DNA from 2 places in the Scandinavium lactucae genome. Region 2 is predicted to be linked to the other one. Evidence: predicted binding sites of a transcription regulator. Region 2 holds the regulator's gene; the other holds the start of a gene.
The links. Region 2 encodes Fur, which represses iron uptake genes when iron is present. Its sites were predicted from a motif close to ATAATAATGAGAACNACTATCAA; they were not measured.
Positions count from the first base shown of each region.

Region 1: fes (enterochelin esterase) is a predicted target of Fur. The motif match lies at 2,011-2,033, and genes of this name have one in related genera.

Region 1 covers NZ_JAWXRD010000002.1:93,570-97,683, reverse strand. Annotated here, with positions in the region: gene SIK69_RS02520 (TonB-dependent siderophore receptor) at 1-1,817, opposite strand, end outside; gene fes (enterochelin esterase) at 2,088-3,299, shown strand; gene SIK69_RS02510 (MbtH family protein) at 3,326-3,541, shown strand; gene entF (enterobactin non-ribosomal peptide synthetase EntF) at 3,534-4,114, shown strand, end outside.
Region 2 covers NZ_JAWXRD010000035.1:48,274-52,387, forward strand. Annotated here, with positions in the region: gene seqA (replication initiation negative regulator SeqA) at 1-92, opposite strand, end outside; gene ybfF (esterase) at 266-1,030, shown strand; gene ybfE (LexA regulated protein) at 1,162-1,455, shown strand; gene fldA (flavodoxin FldA) at 1,604-2,134, shown strand; gene fur (ferric iron uptake transcriptional regulator) at 2,461-2,913, shown strand; gene SIK69_RS15430 (ChiQ/YbfN family lipoprotein) at 3,009-3,347, opposite strand; gene chiP (chitoporin ChiP) at 3,395-4,114, opposite strand, start outside.

The DNA.
Region 1 (4,114 bases), on a different contig from region 2:
ATGTAGGTGATGTTGTTGGTCCAGTTGATGGCCTCGGTCACTGGCACATTCAACGTTCCTTCCAGACCTTCAACCAGCGCTTTTGGCACGTTCTCCCACTGATACAGATCGGTGCCGCTGCCGTTGGTATACACCGGCGAATAGCCCGCTTCAATCTTGTTGCGGTAATCATTGCGGAACCAGGTCGCCCCTGCCAGCCAGCCGTCGCGTTTGAACTCGAGGCCCACTTCTTTGTTGATGCTGGTTTCGGCTTTCAGGTCTTCATTCCCTTGCAGGTAGCAGCCGCTGGTGCTGGCGTAGCAGCCCTGGCCTTTGCTGTAAAGAATGTAGTTCGGGTTGGTCTGATACAGGCTCGGTGCTTTATAGGCGCGGGCGATGCCCATTTTCAGGGTGAAATCATCCCACAGACCCTGCGACAGGTTCAGCGACGGGCTCCAGTTATCGCCGACGATACTGTGGTGATCGAAGCGCAGCGCCGGAGTCAGCATGGTGCTGTCGGTCACTTCAATGTTGTCTTCCGCGAACAGCGAGAAGATTTCTGCCTGCGAATACGGGCTGCGGTTGGTGCTGCTCACCCCCGGGATCGGGCCGCCCATAAAGGTCTGGGTATTCGAGCCCATATCCTTCATTTTCTGCTGGTTCCACTCGGTGCCGAGCGTCAGCGTCTGGTTGAAGACGAAATCGACCGGCAGGTTGATTTCGCTGTGCAGCAGCACGTCGGACAAGTCGATATCGACAAACTCATTGGAGTTGAAAATCCCTTCGGTGCCGCCCGCCAGGCCTTCGCCTTTACGCGAGTTACGGGTGTGCTCGTACTGCGCCCAGGTGCTGGAGGTGATGCCGTTATCCCAGCCGCCGTTCCAGGTCAGGGAGTAGTTCTGGCGATACAGACGGTTGGTCTCTTTGCCGTAGTTCTCTTTAACGAACGCATTGGTGTTGGTGTTCTGGGTATCCCCGGCGTACAGATTGTTCTGACGGCTGTAGCCCGCCTCCAGCTCCAGGGACTGCATCGGAGCGAAGTCCCAGCGTATCACGCCGTTAATGTCTTTGTTTTCCACGCCTTCCCGTCCGGCGGGCAGGGTGTTCTGATAAATGCCGGTACGCTCTGACTGATGTCCCTGGTTGATGTCCCAGGCGTCGGCCTGCGTTTTGTCGAGGTTACCGTACAGACGGAAGCTGAAATCACCGCCCATCGGGCCGGAGAGGCTGAAGTTGGTGCGCTTGGTTGAGCCTTCGTCTTTATGTTCCGGCAGGTTCATATAGGTATCCCAGGAACCGTGCCACGCGTCGCTGCCTTTTTTGGTGATGATGTTCACCACCCCGCCCGCCGCGCCATTACCGTAACGCGCCGCCGCCGGGCCGCGAATTACTTCAATACGCTCAATCATCTCTGGCGGCACCCAGCTGGTATCACCCCGGGTGTCACGCTCGCCGCGCCAGCCCAGACGCACCGAGTTCCGGCTGGTCACCGGTTTACCGTCAATCAGGATCAGGGTGTTTTCCGGGCCCATCCCACGAATATCAATCTGGCGGTTGTTGCCGCGCTGACCGCTGGTGGAGTTCCCGGTCAGGTTCACGCCGGGCATGGTCCGGATAATTTCGGAGACATCACGGGCCGGAGGGCGTTTACGAATTTCATCGGCGGTGATGGTAGACACGCCCGGTGCCTGCAAGTTTTGCTGGGCGGCGGTGACGACCATGGTTTCGCCCGTCTCTGCCGTCGTTGCCTTTTCGGTCTCTTCTGCGTGCAGAGGGAATGCCACCCCGTAAATACCCAGATTGACCAGTAGGGCCAGTGATTTGAGTTTGTTATTCATTGTGAGCCAACGTCCTGCTGTATTGATAAAAGCCTCGTCATACTTCGCGCCGCAGGGGCGTTGGCTTTCCCCGCTCACTCCAGACACTTACTTATGTAAGCTCCTGGGGAAACGCTGCGTCGCCGCCTTCCTGCAACTCGAATGATGTAGAGGCTGTAAATGTTCTTAATCGCGCGCCAATACGCTATTGCAAATGCAAATAGTTATCAATAATATTATCAATAATTTTTGGAGTGTAACGAAAAATTCCACATACAGCGCGGGGTTAACGTGGCGGAGACGGTAACGACAGGGAGTGCAGCCTGGTGGCAACGCATTGACGGCCCGCAGTGGCGACGGGAAGGGGCGTTGTGCCACGTCACCTTTTACTGGCGCGATCCGGCCGGAAGCGAGTCACACTCGACGACAAAACGGGTGTGGATGTACATCACCGGTGTGACCGATCACCACCAGAACGCGGTGCCGCAGACGCTGTCCCGTCTGCCCGGCACCGACGTCTGGCAGTGGCAAACCCGGCTGCCTGCCAGCTGGCGCGGCAGCTACTGTTTTATTCCCTGCGAGCATGACGATGATTTTTCCCCGGCGCTGTTTAACGGCCACGCCCCGGACAGGCAGCTGCTGCGCGAAGGCTGGCGAAAGCTGCTTCCGCAGGCGATAGCCGATCCGCTCAATCGCCATAGCTGGCGCGGCGGGCGCGGGCATGCGGTGTCGGCACTCTCGCTCCCGGATGCACCGATTCAGCCCGGCTGGGATCTGCCTGAGGTGGCGCACAACCCGCCACTCTGCATTGACTGGCGCAGTCAGCGACTGGGCAACGTCCGTCGGGTGTGGATTTACACCACCGGAGACAATGCCTCGCCCGATCGCCCGCTGGCGTTGCTGCTGGATGGGCAGTTCTGGGCCGAGAGTATGCCGGTCTGGTCGCCGCTGGCACACCTGACCCGCGAAGGCCAGCTTCCCCCGGCGGTGTACATCTTAATCGATGCCATCGACAGCGCTCATCGCAGCGCTGAATTGCCCTGCAATACCGATTTCTGGCAGGCGTTACAGACCGAATTGCTGCCGCAGATCCAACGCCTCGCCCCGCACAGCGAATGCCCGGGGCACACCCTTGTCGCAGGTCAGAGCTTTGGCGGGCTGGCGGCGATGTTTGCCGGGTTGAACTGGCCGCAGCGGTTTGGCTGTGTGCTGAGCCAGTCCGGCTCCTACTGGTGGCCGACGCGCGGCGATCGTCGCGGGGGCGTTATCCCGGAAAAACTTTCTCGCGGTGAATTTTCGCCGCACGGCCTGCGCATCTGGCTGGAAGCCGGGCGGCGTGAGCCGGTTATCTTCGAGGCCAATCAGGCACTTTTACAACAATTAGACAAGCACCAGCAGCCGGTTTTCTGGCGTCAGGTTGACGGCGGACACGATGCGCTGTGCTGGCGCGGCGGGCTGACAGCAGGGCTGATAGCGCTCTGGCAGCCGCTGCTCGACGCATAAAGCGCGCTTTACGACAGGAGTTTGGTATGCAAATCAGTAACCCTTTCGATGATGCGCAAGGGCAGTTTTATATTCTGCAAAATGCGCAGCAACAGTACAGCCTCTGGCCGCAGCAGTGTGCGCTGCCGGAAGGCTGGCAGGTGGTTTGCGAGCCGCAAAGTGCGGACGTCTGCAATGCCTGGCTGGCTGCCCGCTGGACGCTTCTGAATCCTGCTCATTTTGTCGGAGTGCCTCATGACTGAACGTTTACCGCTGGTCGCGGCGCAGCCGGGGATTTGGATGGCGGAACAGCTTTCCTCTCTGCCGAACGCCTGGAGCGTGGCCCACTATGTCGAACTTGACGGCGAGATTGATGCCGCTCTTTTACAGCAGGCGATCGTGCTTGGCCTGGGGCAGGCGGATACCCTGCGGATGCGCTTTGGCGAAGATAACGGCGTGCCGTGGCAGCGGCTGGACGATAGCCTGCCGCCGGGCGTGGCTACGGTGAACGATCTGCGGCAGGAATCTGACCCACACGCCGCCGCCATGAACCTTATAAAGGCTGATTTAGCGCAAAACACCCGCGTCGACAGCGGCAATCCGCTGGTGTGCCATCAGCTACTCCGGGTGGCTGATACCCGCTGGTACTGGTATCAGCGTTATCACCATTTGCTGGTAGATGGCTTCAGTTTCCCGGCGATTACCCGTCAGATCGCCCATATTTACCGTGCCTTACAGCGCAAGGAAACTTTACCTGACTCGCCGTTCACACCGTTTGCCGAGGTGGTCGAAGAGTATCAGCGCTACCGTGAAAGCGACGGCTGGACGCGCGACGG
Region 2 (4,114 bases):
CGCCGTAAAATGTCGGATGCGCTCTCGCCAATGTGCTTAGTGTGGCTGGCAATAAAGCCGTAGAGTTCGTCATCAACTTCGATCGTTTTCATCTTAATCCAGTGAGATATCTTTTCTGAATACAAGTCGTTGGGATTATAAGGACAAAACCCAACAGCGGATAGCGTGTCGGCAAAAACTCAGACGACTACTGAGTGTTGCAGCCGGGCGGCAGAATGCTCAACATGATACCCTAACCCGACGTAGCGAAAAAAAGAACTTTGCCATGAAATTAAACAGCCGAGCGCAAACTGCACAAAACCTGCACACTAATTCTCCCATCGTCCTGGTTCACGGCCTTTTCGGTAGCCTGGATAACCTCGGGATCCTCGCGAGAGATCTGGTTGCCGACCACGATATTCTGCAAGTCGATATGCGTAACCACGGTCTTTCCCCGCGATCCGCGGAAATGACCTATCCGGCGATGGCGCAGGATCTTCTCGACACGCTTGATGCCAATGGTATTGAGAAAGCCACGTTGATCGGTCATTCCATGGGCGGGAAAGCGGTGATGGCGTTTACCGCCCTGGCACCAGAACGCGTCGGAAAACTGGTGGCAATCGATATTGCCCCGGTGAATTATCAGGTGCGTCGTCACGATGAAATCTTTGCGGCCATCAACGCGGTGACCGAAGCCGCTGTCTCAAACCGTCAGCAAGCGGCAGAGGTTATGCGCCAGCATATTAATGAAGAAGGCGTGATTCAGTTCCTGCTGAAATCTTTTGTCGACGGTGAATGGCGCTTCAACGTGCCCACGTTATGGGATCAGTACCCGCACATCGTCGGTTGGGAAACGATTCCCGCATGGGACCACCCTGCCCTGTTTATTGCTGGCGGCAACTCGCCTTATGTCACCAACGCGTACCGCGACGCCCTGTTATCGCAGTTCCCACAGGCGCGAGCGCACGTGATTGCCGGAGCCGGACACTGGGTTCATGCTGAAAAACCGGAAGCAGTACTCCGCGCTATCCGTCGCTATCTGGCGGAATGATTAAAATCCGAGCAAGCAAGCGCCATTGTGGCTCCCGGCGTTGGCGTGTGGGTTTCGCTCATGTATGATTGCGCGCTATCTGCGCCGGGCCTGTCGTCTGGCGGCTTGTTTCCCCGAAGTCACTCTGAATCATGGCAAAAGAACAAACGGACCGAACGACATTAGATTTGTTCGCAAACGAGCGTCGCCCGGGAAGGCCGAAAACCAATCCGCTCTCACGCGACGAACAGTTACGCATTAATAAGCGTAATCAGCTGAAACGCGACAAAAGCAACGGTCTCAAACGCGTTGAGCTTAAGCTCAATAACGATGCCGTCGACGCGCTCAATGAGCTGGCGGATGCCAGAAACATGAGCCGCAGCGAGCTTATCGAAGAGATACTGATGCAACAGCTGGCTGTGTTACACGGCCAGGAACGTGACTGAAAACACGAAATCTTTCACTTTCATTTAGCAGTGAGTGCAGTCCGGCGCAATTGCAGTTCCCGCGCACTTCTCCTCCTGCTATCATTGCCTTTATCTGTGGGCAACATTCCACCATCATTTCATTACGTTTCAAGAGGTTATTTTACTCATGGCAATCACAGGTATTTTTTTCGGCAGCGACACCGGTAACACCGAAAATATTGCGAAGATGATCCAGAAGCAGCTGGGCAAAGACGTTGCCGAGGTGCATGACATTGCCAAGAGCAGTAAAGAAGACCTCGAAGGTTTCGACATTCTGCTGCTGGGTATCCCAACCTGGTACTACGGTGAAGCACAGTGTGACTGGGACGACTTCTTCCCAACGCTGGAAGAGGTAGACTTCAACGGCAAACTGGTGGCCCTGTTCGGCTGTGGCGATCAGGAAGACTACGCAGAGTATTTCTGTGATGCGCTGGGCACCATCCGCGACATCATCGAACCACGCGGCGCGACCATCGTCGGTCACTGGCCAACCGAAGGCTACCATTTCGAAGCCTCTAAAGGTCTGGCCGATGACAACCATTTTGTTGGTCTGGCCATTGATGAAGATCGCCAGCCTGAACTGACCGCTGAACGCGTTCAGAAGTGGGTAAAACAAATCTCTGAAGAGCTGCACCTGGAAGAGATCAAGAACGCCTGATGATGTAACGGCGCAGCGCTCGCGTTGCGCCGTGTGATTGATGAACAGATCGATAGGTTGCGTAAAATTAATAGATATAAGCAATCAAATTAATCGCTACAAATTTTTAACTTTTGAGCACATATCTGTACAATGTCTTCTGTTTTGACGAGGTCGGATGTTTCGCTTTGCAGATGATGCCTCGTTTCTGAAAAGCATACTTTGCTCAGGGTTTGCAGTTTTCATTTAGGCACCGCAGTCCTATAATGAGACGCATTATCCTGAATTCATTCTTAGTAATACTTCCAATAAGGAAGTGTATCGCCTAGCAACAGGACTGATTCCGCATGACTGACAACAATACCGCATTAAAGAAGGCAGGCCTGAAAGTCACGCTTCCTCGATTGAAAATTCTGGAAGTGCTTCAGGAGCCTGACAATCACCATGTCAGTGCGGAAGACCTTTATAAACGCCTCATCGACATGGGCGAAGAAATTGGTCTGGCAACGGTGTATCGCGTTCTGAACCAGTTCGACGATGCCGGGATTGTCACCCGCCACAATTTCGAAGGCGGTAAATCTGTTTTCGAATTGACCCAACAGCATCACCACGATCACCTGATCTGCCTCGACTGTGGCAAGGTTATCGAATTCAGTGATGACTCTATCGAAGCGCGTCAGCGCGAAATTGCCACCAGACACGGCATTCGTCTGACCAACCACAGTCTGTATCTTTATGGCCATTGCGCAGAAGGTGACTGCCGTGAAGATGAGCACGCACATGATGGTGCCGAGAAATAATCGGACATCCAGAAAAGTAAAAGCCAACCTGACGGTTGGCTTTTTTATTGGCATTTTTGGCATAACGTTGGGGCAATAGCGCCAACCGTCGAGGGTTACGGCTTAGGCGTATTGTTACTGCGAATCTCTTTCCACACCTGATCACAACGGGCTTTGACTGCCTGATCGTTGCCGGTACGCGTCGCCAGAATACAATTCTGGTAATCCAGAACGCGTACACTTTCCTGAGTCGCAAACTGCTGATGAGTCTTGTCAGTTTTCAGTACGTTGAGCACGCTCTGGCAGGCTTCAATTTTATCCGGATTTCCTTCAGCGGTATTGATACAGGCGCTGTAGGCATCTTTCAGCTTGCTGTCTTCTTGTGGTGCAGGAGATGGCTGCGCACAGGCCACCAGCCCGGAAGCCATAACGGCGATAAGAATCAATTTTTTCATGATACGGCCTTATCAATGCGCGGCAGGTTTACCCTGCCGCACGCGTGTCAGAAGATAGTGAACGGGGCAATAACGATGAACTTCACGTCACGCTCATCCTGGAAGATGTTGCCATAACCGCCGCCCCAGCTTGGGATGTCGGAGTGGTTGTCGTATTGAGTGAAGTGCAGTTTGAACAGCGTGCCTTTCGCACGGCCTTCCTGCACGGTGTACATCGCATCAAAGCTGTAAGAAGACTCTTTGATTTTGTTCGAGGCGTTGTCTTCACGCTGACCTGCGCTGTTGATATACCAGTCCGCCGGTTTGGCATCCCAGGCATACACGTAAGATGCGCCGACGGCCCAGCCTGGCATATCCCAATTTTTCAGGTCATACATCGCACCGAAGAACACCGCTTTTTCGCCGTTGGCGTTGAAGTCTGAGCGGTTATCCCACCAGATATCCAGACGACCGTTGGAAGAAGCATAGGTCGGGGTCATACGCTGGAGGAAGTAACCCTGCTGGCCTTCTGCTTTTACCCACGTCCCTTCCAGGCGCAGGTCAACTACGTCAGCCACTTTATAGCCGAAGGTCAGTGCCTGTAACCACGCGGTGCCGTCGTAAATATCGTTAATGGTGTTGCTCTCAACGGTGTCACGCGCCCCATAGAATTGGTAGCTGGTTGAGAGTGGCGCGCCGGCAACATCAAATTTGTAGCTGGCTTTGGCGAAGTACTGATCCATAAAGCCTTCTGCCTGACCAAATGCGGCTTCGAGCACCAGGTCATT